Regions from separate parts of the Kitasatospora sp. NPDC101235 genome, predicted to be linked through region 3. Evidence: riboswitches for the same ligand, from Rfam matches in the RefSeq annotation. Region 3 holds a riboswitch; each other region holds the start of a gene.
The links. Region 3 has a riboswitch for cobalamin ahead of ACIRRH_RS14760 (HoxN/HupN/NixA family nickel/cobalt transporter). Riboswitches for the same ligand answer to the same signal wherever they lie in the genome.
Positions count from the first base shown of each region.

Region 1: linked by a shared signal. The riboswitch ahead of ACIRRH_RS05045 (ribonucleoside-diphosphate reductase subunit alpha) and the one ahead of ACIRRH_RS14760 (HoxN/HupN/NixA family nickel/cobalt transporter) in region 3 are both predicted to bind cobalamin.
Region 2: linked by a shared signal. The riboswitch ahead of ACIRRH_RS10485 (hypothetical protein) and the one ahead of ACIRRH_RS14760 (HoxN/HupN/NixA family nickel/cobalt transporter) in region 3 are both predicted to bind cobalamin.

Region 1 covers NZ_JBIWNZ010000002.1:356,716-362,050, forward strand. The annotation lists gene ACIRRH_RS05040 (ribonucleotide-diphosphate reductase subunit beta) at 1-143, opposite strand, end outside; gene ACIRRH_RS05045 (ribonucleoside-diphosphate reductase subunit alpha) at 143-2,590, opposite strand; cobalamin riboswitch at 2,758-2,916, opposite strand; gene ACIRRH_RS05050 (glycosyltransferase family 39 protein) at 2,963-4,642, opposite strand; gene ACIRRH_RS05055 (glycoside hydrolase family 26 protein) at 4,642-5,335, opposite strand, start outside.
Region 2 covers NZ_JBIWNZ010000004.1:373,623-378,957, forward strand. The annotation lists gene ACIRRH_RS10470 (CapA family protein) at 1-141, shown strand, start outside; gene ACIRRH_RS10475 (site-2 protease family protein) at 194-1,318, opposite strand; gene ACIRRH_RS10480 (GAP family protein) at 1,610-2,287, opposite strand; cobalamin riboswitch at 2,743-2,901, shown strand; gene ACIRRH_RS10485 (hypothetical protein) at 3,125-3,412, shown strand; partial or broken gene metE (5-methyltetrahydropteroyltriglutamate--homocysteine S-methyltransferase) at 3,307-4,341, shown strand; gene ACIRRH_RS10495 (amidohydrolase family protein) at 4,475-5,335, opposite strand, start outside.
Region 3 covers NZ_JBIWNZ010000007.1:208,343-213,677, reverse strand. The annotation lists gene ACIRRH_RS14770 (helix-turn-helix domain-containing protein) at 1-162, opposite strand, end outside; gene ACIRRH_RS14765 (EamA family transporter) at 314-1,168, shown strand; gene ACIRRH_RS14760 (HoxN/HupN/NixA family nickel/cobalt transporter) at 1,170-2,285, opposite strand; cobalamin riboswitch at 2,316-2,529, opposite strand; gene ACIRRH_RS14755 (metalloregulator ArsR/SmtB family transcription factor) at 2,611-2,994, shown strand; gene ACIRRH_RS14750 (hypothetical protein) at 3,069-4,742, shown strand; gene ACIRRH_RS14745 (AAA family ATPase) at 4,739-5,335, opposite strand, start outside.

The DNA.
Region 1 (5,335 bases), on a different contig from region 3:
TCGGAGTGCAGGTCCACCTCCTCCACCGTCCAGGTGTTCTTGATGGCGTCCCGGTACCGGTCGTAGAACGACGGGTAGCGCATCGGGCGCAGCGTCAGCTCGAAGCCGGGGTCGAGCAGCATCTTCTGGCGGTCGTCGGACATTACTGGCAGGCCTCGCAGGACTCGGGGTTCTCCAGGGAGCAGGCGATGGCGGCTTCCTGCTCCGGGGTGAGGGTCGGGGTGTTCACCGGCACCGGCGCGGCGGCGCGGGCGGCACCCGGCGCGGCCTGGGCGATGCGGGTGGCCGGGCGCGAACGCAGGTAGTAGGTGGTCTTCAGACCGACCTTCCACGCGTAGGCGTACATCGAGCTGAGCTTGCCGATGGTCGGCGCCGCCATGAACAGGTTCAGGGACTGGCTCTGGTCCAGGTACGGCATGCGGGCGGCGGCCAGGTCGATCAGCGCGCGCTGCGGCAGCTCCCAGGCCGTCCGGTACAGCGAACGCACCTCGGACGGCAGCCAGTTCAGCTCCTGGACGGACCCGTTGGCGTCGCGCAGGGCGTCGCGGGTCTGCTGGTCCCAGACGCCGAGCTCCTTGAGCTCGCGCACCAGGTACGGGTTGACCTGGAGGAACTCGCCGGAGAGCGTCTCGCGCTTGAACAGGTTGGACACCTGCGGCTCGATGCACTCGTACACGCCGGCGATGGACGCGATGGTCGCGGTCGGCGCGATGGCCAGCAGCAGCGAGTTGCGCAGGCCGGTCTCGGCGATCCGGGCGCGCAGCGCCGTCCAGCGGTCGGCCCACTGCGGGGCGGCCGTCGGGCTGTGCTTGTCTCCAAAGAAGTGGTCGATGTGCAGCTCGCCGCGGGCGGCACGGGTCTCGCCGTACGCCTCGTGGCGGCCGAGCTGCTCGGCCAGGTCGGCGGAGCGCTCGTACGCGGTGAGCATGATGCGCTCGGCGATCAGCGTGGACAGCTGCTTCGCCTCGGCGGAGTCGAAGTCGAGCCGCAGCTTGAAGAAGACGTCCTGGAGGCCCATCACGCCCAGGCCGACCGGCCGCCAGCGGGAGTTGGACGTCCCGGCCTCGGTGGTCGGGTAGAAGTTGATGTCCACCACGCGGTCGAGGAAGGTGACGGCGGTGCGCACGGTGGCGTCCAGCCGCTCCCAGTCCATGGCGCCGAGCAGGTCGTCGGCGGAGGCGCCGGCGGCCACGTGGGCGCCGAGGTTGACCGAGCCCAGGTTGCAGACGGCGGTCTCGGAGTCGTCCGTGACCTCCAGGATCTCCGTGCACAGGTTGGAGGAGTGCACGGTGCGGCCCGGCAGCGCGGTCTGGTTGGCGGCGCGGTTGGAGGCGTCCTTGAAGGTCATCCAGCCGTTGCCGGTCTGCGCGAGGGTGCGCATCATGCGGGCGTACAGGGTCTGCGCCGGGATGGTGCGGACGGCCTTGCCGGCCAGCTCGGCCTTGCGGTACGCCTCGTCGAAGTCGGCGCCCCACAGGTCGACCAGCTCCGGCACGTCGGCCGGGGAGAACAGCGACCAGTCCTCGTTGGCGTTGACCCGGCGCATGAACTCGTCCGGGATCCAGTGCGCCAGGTTGAGGTTGTGGGTGCGGCGCGCTTCCTCGCCGGTGTTGTCGCGGAGCTCCAGGAACTCCTCGATGTCGGCGTGCCAGGTCTCCAGGTAGACGCAGGCCGCGCCCTTGCGGCGGCCGCCCTGGTTGACGGCGGCGACGGAGGAGTCGAGGGTGCGCAGGAACGGCACGATGCCGTTGGACTTGCCGTTGGTGCCGCGGATCAGGCTGCCGCGCGAGCGGATGCGCGAGTAGGACAGGCCGATGCCGCCGGCGTGCTTGGACAGCCGGGCGATCTGCGCGTAGCGGCTGTAGATCGAGTCCAGGTTGTCCAGCGGGGAGTCGAGCAGGTAGCAGCTCGACATCTGCGGGTGGCGGGTGCCGGAGTTGAAGAGCGTCGGCGAGGAGGTCAGGTACTCCAGGCGGCTCATCAGGCCGTACAGCTCGGCCACCTCGCGCACCGACTGCTCGCTGTCGCCGACCGCCAGGCCACAGGCGACGCGGAGCAGGAAGTGCTGCGGGGTCTCGATCACCTTGCGGGTGATCGGGTGGCGCAGCAGGTAGCGGGACTGCACGGTGCGCAGGCCGAAGTACTCGAAGCGGTCGTCGCCCGCGGCGTCGATCAGCCCGTCCAGGGCGGCGGCGTGCTTGGCGACGAAGGCCGCGGTGGTGTCGCCGATCAGGCCCTCGGCGTGGCCGACGGCGATCGAGGCGGAGAAGGACACCGAGCCCTGGCTGGTCGCCTCGTCGACGATCTCCAGCGCGAGCAGGCGGGCGGCCAGCTTCGAGTACTGGGGGTCCTCGGCGATCATCGACGCGGCGGCGTCCACGGCCAGCCCGCGCAGCTCGGCGAAGTCCGAGCCGGCGTGGCGGCCGCGCAGCGCGGCGGCGGCGACATGGCCGGGGTCCACCTCGGTGAGGTCGGTGCTGCGGTCGGTGAGCAGCCGCAGCAGGGCGCCGCCGGGGTCGGAGACCGTCGGGTCGGTGAAGGCGGTACCGGAGCCCTGGGCGGGCAGGGTGGCTGAGGCGGCGATGGTCAAGGCGCTCTCTCCTGGCGGCGATCGGCGGCGGTGATCGGGGGCACCGGGCCGATCTGGGCAGGGGAGCACGGCGCGAACGCAGACGGCGTCGCGCGACGGTGACTCCCCGGCCCGCCCGCGAGGCCCGGAGGGGTACTGCTGGTGCCGGCGCGGCCTCTGCGGGAGGGCCGTGGCGCACGCTGTCCGGCAGGTAATCGGACTCGCGGGACGGCTGCTGGAGCCGCCCGCACACCGCTGCGGGGCAGTCCCGGATTCGCACCGGGTTCCCCTGCATCGACAGCAGGAGTGAGCATACATGTAGTGCCGCCGGACTGCGGCGGCACCATATGTTGTGCCTGTCGTGTCGCAGATGTGCGTGAGCCGGGCGGCCGGTCAGTGCTTGAGATAGACCTTGTACGTACTCGAATCGCCGGTCGGCGACGTGAATTGGGCGACCAGCCGGTAGTGCCCGGCGGCGGTCAGGGCCTCGCTCAGGGCCCGGTCGGTGGCCCTCGGCGCGGTGCTGTCGAGGACGACCATCGTGAACCAGCCGTCCCGGATCGCGGCCGCGCTGCCGTCGTCGCCGTGGTGCTGGACCCCGGCCCCGTCGCGGTACTCCGTGCCGGTGCGCGCGGAGACCCACTGCTCGGGCTTGGAGACGCTGCCGAGGTAGTACTCGGCGAGTCCGTCGACCTCGGTGAGGTAGCGGCCCTGGGGCTGCGTGTGGGCCCGCAGGACGGCCAGCAGACGGCCGGAGTCGGGCCCGTTCTGGTAGCGCAGGGCGGATTGCTCCAGGCCGAGGGCGAGCAGGGCGACCCAGACCAGGATGCCGAGCTGGGGATGGCGGAAGTGGGCACCGACCAGCCGGGTCAGGCCGACCCCGGCGAGCGGGGCGGCGAGCAGCATGCCGTAGCCGAGGTGGCGGAACAGCGCGCCGGAGGTGCCGGTCCACAGGTGGGCGGCGGGGATCAGCAGGGCGGTGACGGTCAGGGTGGCCCCGAACAGGGCACGCTGGCTCCGGGAGGTGGGGACGGCGTCCTTCTCCGTCGCGTTGTGCTCGTTCATCTGTTCGCGGCGCGCGTAGGCGATGGTGCCGGCCACCGCGAGGACGGTGAACAGACCGGCCCACTGGAGCGTGCCGAGCAGGATCGAGCCGGCAGAGCCGCGGGCGTTGCCCTGCGAGGGCGACCACCCGGCGACCTTGCCCAGGGTGCCGAACGGGAGCAGCAGGACGAGGGTGCCGAGGGCCGTCAGCAGCGCGCGCACGGCGGCCGGCCCGGCCCGGTGGTACGGCCGGGCGCAGGCGAAAGCGAGGGCGACCAGCGCGGGCACGGCGAAGGCCGCGGAGTAGGCCACGGCGCAGGCCAGTGCCGTGGGTGGGGCGGCGAGCAGGGCCAGGGCCGGATGGCGGCGGGCGGTGAACACCGTGGTCCAGGCGGCGAGGGCGACCAGTAGTACGGCGAGGGACTCGGGCGCGGCGTAGAAACCGACCACGACGGTGGACTGGAGGACGGCGTACACGGCTATGGCGCAGATGGCGACCCGCTCGTTGAACAGCCGCCTGGTCAGCGAGTACAGCAGCACCGTGGTGAGCAGCGCGAAGCCGAGGCTGAGCAGCCGGGTGCCCCAGATGCCGTTGGCGTCGGCGGCGGCGCCGGCCAGCGGCGGGTAGAGCCAGGGCGAGCCGTGCACCCGGTCGACCAGGTCGGTGGTGACCGGGGTGCCGTGCAGAAGGTGGGCCAGCTGCTGGCGCCCGGAGACCATGGCGGCGGCCTCGTCGGGGTGCGCGGCGGCCAGCAGGCGCAGCGAGAGCGCGGCCTGGACGGTCAGGACGGCGCCCAGCAGGCCGCGGGCGATCCAGCGGCGGCGGGGGCTGGGGCCCGGGTCCCAGCCGATCGCGGGAACCTGCGGGATGGTGTACGGGGCCAGCTCGACGGCGTCGGGGTTGTCCACCGCCACGGCCGTGCGGGGCTCGGCGTGGTCAGGGTCCGGTTCGGCGGTCGGGCCGTGGGCGGGGCGGCCTTGGGCGGAGCGGCCGTGCGGGACGGGAGGGAAGTCGGATTCAGTGCTCATCAGGGGTTCCGGATGTCGAAGCCGTAACGGGGGTCGGACACGCGCTGCTTGAACGCGGCGAGGGTGTCCGGGACGGCCTCGACCCGCCAGTCCGCCCGCTTGACGATGTTGAACCAGACGAAGCCGACGATGTCGTCGTGCGCCTCCAGCCCGGAGAACAGCTGGTCGATGTCCGCGTGCTGGCGCTTGCCCTGCTCGGAGGCGGTCTCGCTGATGAAGAACGGCTTGTTGGAGAAGGTGCGGATCTCGGCCATGGTCGGCCCGTAGAGGGCGTCGAAGGTCTTCGGCCCGGTGCGGGTGAAGTAGCCGGTCATGCCGGCCCAGTCGACGTAGGTGTCGCCGGGGTAGTACGGCGCCAGGCGGGTGTTGGGCGCGGGGTCGGTGATGTTGGGACTCCAGACCCAGATCACGTTCGTGGCGCCGGCCTGGTCGAAGAGGTCGTGGACGTGGCGCCAGGTGGCCACGAAGTCCTGGGGGGTGGCGGCCTGACGGCCCCACGGGTACCAGTCGCCGTTCATCTCGTGGGCGATGCTGATGGCGATCGGCAGGTTGAGCTTGGCGACGGCCTTGGCGACGCCGCGCACGTAGTCGTCGGTGTCGCCGGCCGCGATCGAGGCGAGCGAGCGGTCGTGCGGCTCCCAGGCCATGAAGGGCAGTGCCCCGGCCTCGTGGATCCGGCGCACGCCGGCGGTG
Region 2 (5,335 bases), on a different contig from region 3:
CTGGCCCTGGAGTTCTGCCACACCCGCTTCGCTCGTGGCGAGGAGTGGGAGTGGATCCGCGAGCGGTTCGCCACCGCTTGCGCCGAGTTCGGCACCGAGGTGGGCGAACGGGACGGGCGGCTGACGGTCGACTGGAGCTGAGGGCGGCGGTGGCGGTCACGCTCGGCCGGCCGGCCGGACGGCGTGGTCGGGCTCAGCGTCCGCGCGTGGCCCTCGGCTGCCGGGCGCGGGCGATCCGGTCGAGATCCTCCGTGGTGACCACGCCGACGACCCGGCCGTCGTCCAGGACGAGGATCGGCGGCGGGGCGCTCGCGCGGTCCAGAACCTCGACGAGGTCGTCCCCGGGCGCGGCGACCAGGCACGCCGACAGCGGGGTGGCCAGGTCGCGGGCCCGCAGCTGGGCCCGGCGCGCGGGCGGGAGGGCCGCGAGCCGGCGCAGGTCGAGCAGGCCGCTCGGACGACCGGCGACATCGACCAGGGGGACCACCGGGAGCCCGGCATGGGCGGCGGGTTCGGCGAGGAAGCGGTCCAGGGTGAACCAGTCGGGCCCGGTGGTGACCGGCGACGTCATGACCTGGCCGATCCGGGTGCCGCGCAGGGCCGCCACCAGCACGGCGCGGCGGACCTCTGCCTGGGCGGACGACCAGATGAAGAACCCGACGAGCAGGAGCCAGATCCCGGATCCGCTGCCCCGGAGGAACTCGAACCAGCCGACGGCACAGAGCAGCAGGCCGCCCGCCTGGCCGGCCCGTCCGGCGACGCGTTCGGCCTGTTCCTGGTCGCCCCGGCGCCACCAGACCACCGATTGCAGGAGCCGTCCGCCGTCCAGGGGAGCGGCGGGCAGCAGGTTGAACACCCCGAGCAGCAGGTTGGCCCAGGCGGTCCACAGCAGCACCGCGGCCGGCAGCTCCCAGTGGAGGGCGCGTTCGGCGCCGAGTCCGGCGCCCAGGAAGACGCCGCCGAGGACCAGGCTGGTGAGCGGCCCGATCCCGGCGACGGCGAACTGGCGGCCGGGGCTCGGAGCCCGGCCCATCCGGGTGACGCCGCCCAACGCGAAGACCGTCATGTCGTCCACCCGGATCCCGGCCCGCCGCGCGGTGACGGCGTGGGCCGTCTCGTGCAGGAGCAGGCTCACGGTGAGCAGCAGCGCCCCGACCAGGCCGGCGAGGCCGTAGGTGGTGCCGGAGCGGCCGGGAACCAACGCGGGGAGGGTCTGCCCGGCGAGACTGATGCCGAAGAAGAGGACCAGGACGGGGGCGCTCCAGTGGATCCGCAGCGGTATGCCGAGGATCCTCCCCAGCGATGCGGACCCGCGCATCCCGACACCTCCTCCGGGTCGCTGCCGGCCGGTCCCGTGCTCTGCCCGCGCGGCCGGGCCGGAGCCGCCTCGTCCCGGGTGTGGCGACGGGGGCTCCGCGGTCCTCGTCGTCATCGAGGTGCCGGTCGCTGCTTCCATCGTGCGCTCAGGGGGACCGTCCGTCATGGTCCGATGGGCCCACTCCGCGCCGGCGATGAAACCTTTGCCGATGGGCCGGTCGTTCGGGCCCCGTCGGCTCCCGGTCGGGTGGACGAGGCCGGTCCGTTCCACCGGCTCGGAGCGCACGGCCTGTCAGGAGACGAGGACGGCGATGCCGTCTCCGAGCAGCTTCAGCCCGAGAACGAAGAACAGGACGGCCATCACGGCGACGTTGTGCTGGGCTGCCCACTCCTTCCAGCCGCCGAGCACGGTCTTGGCCCGCTCCCCGCCGAGGAGAAAGACCGCCAGCGGGGCCAGCAGGCCGAGGGTGGCGATCACGACGAAGATCGCCAACGATGCGATCTGCTGCCCGACCGGCAGTCCTGCTGAGCCGATCGTGGCGCCCGCGGCGATGGTCAGCGGTGCGTTCTTGGCGTTGAGCGCGGAGAAGGCCAGTCCGAGTGCGAAAACCTTGACCGGCGCGAGGCGGTCGATCGCGCCCATCCACTTCGGCAGCTGGGCCTGCGAGGGATCCCTCGGGCGTCGGCGCCACTGCCGGGCACCGAAGAGGACGAGGAACACGCCCAGAGCGAGCTTGAGCGCTCCCACCCAGGTAGCCGGGTGCTCGTGGGCGGAGGCGCCTGCCGGGGAAGCGATCGCCAGCATCACCGCGCCCAGTGCCGCGAGTCCGAGGATCCAGCCGACGGTGAAGAGGACACCGTTGAGACGTCCTCGGGGCGTGGCGAGTATGAGGATGACGGCGATGACCGGGAGCGGACTGATGGCGACGGCCGCCGCGAAACCCAGCACGTCACCGAGAACTGCGCCCATGGTTGCCTCCGGATGGCGATCCGGTGGAACGGGCTCAGGGGAAGCGGGTGATCCGACCGTCCGTGCGATGCAACGGGTTGTTCTGTGATCGGCTGCGCCGTTGTCCTCACGGCTGTGCGGAAGCGGCCGCCCGGAATGGCGACGGCGGCACACTCGGCACGTCCCACCGCTTCCATCGTCCTGCGCCTGGCCGGATCTGTCCTCGGGAGCTTCTCGGAACGTCATCGCCCCTGGCGGAGGCAACGTGAAGTGATCGGATGGACACGGCGCCGCCTGTAGAACCTGCCCGGCTTCGTGGTCACCCGCAGTGGTGAGTGCTTCTCGCCGGGGCAGCCGATGAAGTTGCCGCCGTCTCATCATGCGGACGCGTTCCGTGATTCCCGCGCCAGACCCGGTGGTGTGCCTCTAGGCTGGCCGGGCAGCTGGTTCGCCCTGTCCGCCAGACAGGGCGTCGCAAGAGGGAACCCGGTGGGAATCCGGGACTGCCCCGCAGCGGTGAGTGGGAACGACCGCCGTCATACGCACTGGACCCGGGTCGGGTCCGGGAAGCGACGGCCAGTAGGTGTCCGTCCTGGTTTCGGCCGGGGTGGGTGTGCCCGCGAGTCCGAAGACCTGCCCGTTGCCCGCCCGCGGACCATCCGCGCGCGGATATCCGGTGACCTCGAGGGCGGGTCGGCGACCACACCAGGCGGATCAGGCACGCGTGTCCACGGCGGCCGCCGTCCGGTTCGTCATCCCTTTCGCGCTCTCGTCCCGTCCCCGGGTACTTGAGGAGACAGACTCGCGAAGGAGAGTCCCTTGACCACGAAGTCCGCAGCCGCGGCAAGCGTCGCCACCGTGCACGGCTACCCCCGCCAGGGCCGGGGCCGGGAGCTCAAGAAGGCGATCGAGGGGTACTGGAAGGGCGCCGTCACCGCTGAGGTGCTGCTGGCCACGGCCGCAGACCTGCGCCGCGGGAACTGGCAGCAGCTCGCCGACTCCGGCATTGAGGAGGTCCCGACCGGTGACTTCTCGCTCTACGACCACGTGCTGGACACCACCGTCGCCGTCGGTGCGATCCCGGCCCGCCACCGGGACGCTCCTTCCCGCAGACCACCGAACTGCGCGTCGCCCGCGCCGACCTGACCGCGGGCCGCATCGACGACGCCGCGTACCGGGAGCGGATGGAGGCCGAGGTCCGCGAGGTCATCGCGTACCAGGAGAAGGCCGGACTGGACGTCCTGGTGCACGGCGAGCCCGAGCGCAACGACATGGTCCAGTACTTCGCCGAGCAGCTCACCGGCTACCTGGCCACCCGGCACGGCTGGGTGCAGTCCTACGGCACCCGCTACGTGCGCCCGCCGGTCCTCGCCGGGGACATCTCCCGCCCGCACCCGATGACCGTCGACTGGTTCCGCTACGCCCAGGGCCTGACCGGCCGTCCGGTCAAGGGCATGCTCACCGGCCCGGTCACCATGCTCGCCTGGTCCTTCGTCCGCGACGACCAGCCGCTCGCCGACACCGCCCGCCAGGTCGCCCTCGCCCTGCGCGACGAGGTCACCGACCTGGAGGCCGCGGGTGCGGCCGTCGTCCAGGTCGACGAGCCGGCCCTGCGCGAGACCCTGCCACTGCGGGCCGCCGAGCGCCCGGCCTACCTGGGCTGGGCCACCGAGTCCTTCCGCCTGGCCACCTCCGGCGTCCGCGTGGACACCCAGATCCACACCCACATGTGCTACGCCGAGTTCGGCGCGATCATGACGGCGATCGACGACCTGGACGCGGACGTCATCTCCCTGGAGGCCACCCGCTCCCACATGGAGGTCGCCGGCGAACTGGCCGAGGCCGGCTACCCGCGCGAGGTCGGCCCGGGCGTCTGGGACATCCACTCCCCGCGCGTGCCGAGCACCGAGGAGGCCGTGGAACTGCTGCGCGCCGGCCTCGCGGCCATCCCGGCCGAGCGGCTGTGGGTCAACCCCGACTGCGGCCTGAAGACCCGCGGCTGGACCGAGACCCGTGCCTCCCTGGACAGCCTGGTCGCCGCCGCCCGCCGCCTGCGCGAGGAACTCGCCGGCTGACGCACCCGTCGGGACGGACGACCGGCGGGCACGGTGGTACGCACCGTGCCCGCCCCTCGTCGAGGATCTCGCCGTGGAGATCGGCCGCCGTCGTGACAGAGGGGGTCGCAGACGAGCAGGAGGCCGGCTCGGGTCAGCCGAGCTCGTTCTTGTGGACGACGCCGTCCTTGACGATGAGGCGCAGATTGCGTTCGGGATCGGCGAGGACGGACAGGTCGGTGGTCGGGTCGCCGTCGACGACGAGGAGGTCGGCCCATGCTCCCGGCGCGATGACCCCGAGCGGCGCCGCACGGTAGGGGTCGCGACGGCCGGACAGGCGGAAGAGTTCGGCGTTGCCGGAGGTGGCCGCCTTCAGGGCCTCGACCGGGCTGAGGTAGGTGGCGAGGCGGACGAGCATCTCGTTCTGCCGGTGGGCCTTCCCCGGGGCGAGTACCAGGTCAGTGCCGAAGGCGAGCCGCACGCCGTGGTTCACCGCCCAGCCGATGGTGCGGGCGACGCCTTCGCAGACCTCGCCGTTCTTGCGGCCGCTGTCCGCGGATGCGTAGTGGTGGTCGTCGACCTCGAACGGCTGGGTGCTGAGCCACACGTCCTTCTCCGCGAGGTAGCGGATGGTGTCCTCGTCGGCGAGGTGCCCGTGCTCGATGCAGCGCACCCCGGCCTCCACCGCGCGGCGGATGCCTTCGGAGGTGTAGACGTGCACCGTCACGTAGGTGCCCCAGTCGGAGGCCGCGTCGACGGCGGCCTCCAGTTCCGCCGTGGTGAACTGCAGCACGTCGAGCGGGTCGAACTCGGAGATGACGCCGCCGCCGGCCATCAGCTTGATCTGCGTGGCGCCCTTCTTCAGCTGCTCGCGCACCGCCGCGAGGACCCGCTCCGGACCGTCGGCCACCCGCGTGAACCCGATCTGTTCGGTTCGGGCCTGCGGCCCGCCCAGGGCGGTCGGGGCGTCGTAGACCGTCCCGAAGTCGCCGTGGCCGGCGGTCTGGGAAATGGC
Region 3 (5,335 bases):
GGTGGCCACGCTCGGATTGGTACGGCCCTGCTCGATCTGGACGATCATGCCGCGGCTCACCCCCGAGCGGGCGGCGAGGGCGTCCAGGGTGTGGCCGCGCTCGGTGCGCAGCCGCTTGAGGTTGTGGGCGAGCGCCCGGGAGACGAGGTCGGGGTCCGGCACGCGGGCAGTCCTCCGGTGTCCACTGGCTGAAACAGTACAAAATATTCTTCGGCAAGTTCAGTTCATTGCACTACGCTGCCGTCTCGACAACGAGTCCATCCGACTGTACTTCGGAGTGCATTGTGCTGTCCTCGATCTGCGGGGCCTCGCGGTGACCGCCCTGCTCGCCCTCGCCGCCAGCCTGCTCTGGGGCGTCGCCGACTTCGGCGGCGGCGCGCTCGCCCGACGACTGCCCGCACTCACCGTGGTGGTCGCCTCCCAGGCGACGGCCGCCGCCGTGCTGCTCGCCGCCGTCCTGGCCACCGGCGGCTGGACCGACGCCACCCCGGCGCTCTGGTGGGCGGTCGCCGCCGGGGTGATCGGCCCGTTCGCGGTGCTCGCCTTCTACCGCGCCCTCGCCCTCGGCCCGATGGGCGTGATCTCCCCGCTCACCACCGTCGGCGTCGCGGTGCCGGTGGGCGTCGGCCTCGCCCTGGGCGACCGGCCCGGCCTCGGCCAGGTCGCCGGGATCGCGGTCGCGGTGGTCGGCGTGGTGCTGGCCGCCGGCCCCGAGCGCGGCGGGCCGCGTGCGGCCCGCAAGGCGCTGCTGCTCACCGTCGCCGCCGCCTTCGGCTTCGGCACCGTGATGGCCCTGATCGCCCACGCCTCCACCGGTGGCGGCCTGCTGCTGGTGCTGTGCGTCCAGCGGGTGTGCAACGTGGCCGTCGGCGGCGCCGTCCTGCTGGCCGGGCTGCGCCGCTCCGGCGGGACGGCCGAGCTGCTGCCCGGCATACGGGCGCAGCTGCCCGCGCTCACCGCGACCGGGCTCGCCGACGTCGCCGCCAACGGGGTCTACGCGATGGCCTCGCACCGCGGCTCGGCCGCCGTGGCCGCCGTCCTCTCCTCGCTCTACCCGGTCGTCACCGCACTGATGGCGCGCGGGGTGTTCAAGGAGCGGCTGCGCCCGGTCCAGACGGTCGGCGCCGGGCTCGCCGTCGCGGGCACGCTGCTGCTCGCGGCCACCTGAGTCACGAGTTCTCGGGCGTCCAGCGCTGCTCGACCCGGGCCAGCTTCCAGTACCCGATCGCGATCGCCCAGACCACCACGAACAGCCCGGCGATGGCGTAGCCGACGTTGTCCAGCGAGATGTCCGCGATGAACCCGGTGACCGGGTCGGTCAGATCGAGCTTCTCGTGCAGCACTCCGACCAGCTCGATGGTGCCGATGATGAAGGCCACCGCGATCGACAGACCAGTGATGGTCAGGTTGTAGTACACCTTCCGGACCGGATTGGCGAAGGCCCACTGGTACGCGAAGTTCATGAACGTCCCGTCCAGGGTGTCGAACAGGCTCATCCCGGCCGCGAACAGCAGCGGCAGGCAGACGATCGCGTACCAGGGCAGGCCGGAGGCCGCGCCCGAGCCGGCCATCACCATCAGGGTGACCTCGGTCGCGGTGTCGAAGCCCAGGCCCAGCACCATGCCCACCGGGAACATCTGCCCGGGCCGGGTGATCGAACGGGTCGCCCGGTTCAGCACCCGGGCCATGAAGCCGCGCGAGTCGAGGTGCGCCTCCAGCTCCTTCTCGTCGAACCGCCCGGCCCGCATCGCCCGGAACACCTTGAGGATGCCGAGCAGTGCCGCCAGGTTGAGTGCGCCGATCAGGTAGAGGAACGCGCCGGAGGCCGTCGTACCGACCATCCCGAGCCACTTGTGGGTGGTCGACTCGTCGTCCATCAGCGTGTTCGCCAGCTGCGCGCCGCCCGCCACCAGGGCGGCCATCAGCACCACCATCGAGGAGTGTCCGAGGGCGAACCAGAAGCCCACCGAGACCGGCCGCTTGCCGTCCGCCATCAGCTTGCGGGTGGTGTTGTCGATCACCGCGATGTGGTCGGCGTCGAAGGCGTGCCGCATGCCGAGGGTGTACGCGGTGATGCCCAGGCCCACCCCGAAGACCTGGGTGCCGACCGCGTACTTCTCGGGTGCGACCAGGAAGATCAGCGTCCCGAAGGCCACCACGTGCATGGCCAGGATCACCACCATCAACCCGGCCGTACGGACGGTGTCCTCGCGCCGCCATCTGAAGGCGGGCAGGACGGAAGGGGCCGTCTTCGCCCCGGCAGCAACGGTTTCGGGCAGGGTCATCTGCGGATCACGCTCCAGCACCTCGTGGAAAACCTCGTGAGATGCCGTGGCCGGTCTCCTGGCTTACGGGACGCCCGTACCCGCCTTCCCAGGCGCGCGAGGCGCCCAGTGGCTCCGTGGGTACGGACGACGTTCCTCCGCAGGCGGAGGAACGACCCGATCACAGTGGCGAGGGCCGCTCCGGGCTGGGACCCCTGAGGGTCCGTCACCGGTCTTCCCGAGCACCACGGCGGGCTACACCGTAGGGGCCGGGCACGACCCGTGCAAGGCTGCGCACCTGCGCAGGTGTCCAGGATCACAGGGGAGCGCCTGCAAGAATGTCCGCATGCATCTCGTACCGGCCGACCGCGCGGGCCACCGCACCATCGACGGGCACCGGGTCTGCGAGGCCATCGCCGCGATCGGCGACCCCGCGCACGTCCGGTCCTGGGCCGAGCGGTTCTCCCTGCTCGCCGACCCCGGGCGGCTCGCCCTGCTGCTCGCCCTCCACCGGGCCGGCCCGCTCGCCGTCACCGACCTCGCGGTCGCCACCGGCATGCGCGACCCCGCCGTCTCCCAGGCACTGCGGCTGCTCCGCACGGCCGGCGTGGTCACCGGCGACCGGGACGGACGAGTGGTGCGCTACCGGCTCGTGGACGAGGCCATGCGCCCCCTCCTTGACGAGTGCGCCGCCGCCGAGCACCACGAACCCAGCGCGGCCGCGGGCTGACTCCTTCCCGGGCCCGCCGGTTCCCGGGAAGGACGCGACGCGCCGGAGGCGGCCCCTGCCAGTACGATCATGACGTGCCGTCCCACCCCCACGCCTGGCCCGCCGACCGTTGGAACACCGACCCGGTCAAGGCCCGCGTGCTGGCGGTCGCCCGCACCCTCACCTCCGCCACCCGGGTCCTGGACGTCCTCTCCCTGCTGGGCCCGCACGGCATCGACCTCTACTTCACCGTCAACCCCGGTTCCGCCTTCGCCGACCGCGCCCTCGACGAGTACCTCCACGGCCTGCCCGGCTTCACCGTGCTGGACTGGGAGGACGCCGTCCGCCGCCACTTCGACCTGGCCGTCGCCTGCGCCGTCCACTCCTCCATGCACCGCCTGGACGCCCGCCTCGTCGTCCTCCCGCACGGCGCCGGCTACAACCGCCTGGTCACCGAGTCCACCGGCGACACGATCAGCGCCGCCGGCCTGTCCCGCAACGAACTCACCCACCACGGGCGGGTGTTCGTGGACGTCCTCGGCCTCTCCCACCCCGAACAGCTGGACCGGCTACGGGTCTCCTGCCCCGAGGCGCTCGACGTCGCCAAGGTGGTCGGCGACCCGTGCTTCGACCGGATGCTCGGCAGTCGGCGCTCCCGCGACGGCTACCGCGCCGCGCTCGGCGCCACCGGCGGCCGACGGCTCGTCGTCGTCAGCTCCACCTGGAGCGAGCACTCGTTATTCGGCCGCCGTCCCGACCTGCCCCAGCGGCTGGTCCGCCAACTGCCCGCCGACGAGTACACGGTGGCCGTCGTCCTGCACCCCAACGTGTGGAGCCGCCACGACCCCGAGGCGCTGCTCGACGACGCCCGCCGGATGGGCCTGCGTCTGATCCCGCCCCACCAGGGCTGGCAGGCCGCACTCGTCGCCGCCGACTGCGTGATCGGCGACCACGGCTCGGTCACCGTCTACGGCGCCGCCCTGGACCACCGCACCGTGCTCGTCGCCACCGGCGCCGCCGAACTCGACCCGCGCTCCCCCGGCTACGCCTTCGGCCAGGCCGCACCCCTCCTCGACCCGGACGGGGACCTCGCCGCCCAACTCGAACTGGTCCTGGCCCAGGACCCGGCCGACCTGAGCGACATCACCGGCCGATCGCTCGCCCACCGCGGCGAGTCCGCCCGGCTGCTGCGCCCGCTGCTCTACTCCTTCCTGGAGGGGCTGGACGAACCCCGGGACGAACCGGCCCTCCTGCCCTACCCCAAGCCCGTTCCATGCCCCGCGGCCACCGAGGGGCCCACCGCGTACGACGTCGAGGGCACGAGCGAGGGCACGGACGTCAGCCTCCGGCGCTACCCCTTCGACCCGAACGACCACACCCCGCGCGGCTTCCACGCCCTGACCGACGAACACCCGGGCGACGCCCTGCGCTACACCGCGGAGGTCCTCGCCCGCACCGAGGTGCACGCCGAACGCCCCGCCACCCGCTGGCTCGCCGACACCACCGCCGAACTCCCCGGCCTCGCCGTCGCGGTGGCCGCCCTCGGCCCGGCCCGCCACCTGCTCCGGCTGCGCACCGGCCTGCTGCTGGAGGCCCGCGCCGAACCGGACTGGGGCTGTCCCGACCCCGGCATCGACCCGCTGCTGCTCGGCTCCGCCGTGGCCTGCTGGCTCGCCGACGGCGGTGACCCGGCCGGCCTGCCCGAGCACGGGCTCACCGTCCGCACCGGCCGGCACCACACCCGGGTGTCCTTCCGGACGGGGCCCTAACCCGACAGTTGCCGCAGCCGCTCGCGGCTGCGCTCGGCCAGCCCCGCGTCGTCCAGCTCCTCGGCGAGGGTGAGGAGCAGGGTGTGCGCCTGCGCCTCCTTCGCGTACTGGCTCCGCCTCTCGGCCTGCCGGGCGCAGTCCTCCGCGTGAGCGACGGCGAGGTCCAGCTGCCCGAGCGCCCGGTGGGCCCGGGCGCGGACCAGCGGCAGCTTCATCAGCATGTCGTCGTCCCCGGTGGCCACGGCCCGCCCGGTGGCCCCGGTCAGCACGGTCAGCGCCTCCTCGGCGCGCCCGTCGGCGATCAGCGCCTGCGCCAGGTTGTAGCTCTGGACGATCTCGCCGTGGTCGTCGCCCCGGTTCTCCGCCAGGGCCAGCGTGAACCGCTCCACCGCGTCGCCCGGGCGGCCGTCGGCCAGGCAGAGCAGGCCGTCGGTCTCGTAGAGCACCCCGACCACCTGACGGTCGGTCACCAACGGCACCTGCTCCGTGGCGAGCGCCAACTGCTCGGCGGCGAGCCGGTACTCCTTGCGCTCGTGGTGGGCGCGGGCGAGCTGGTTGCGCATCCGGACCACGGCGTCCGGCCGGTTGTCCCA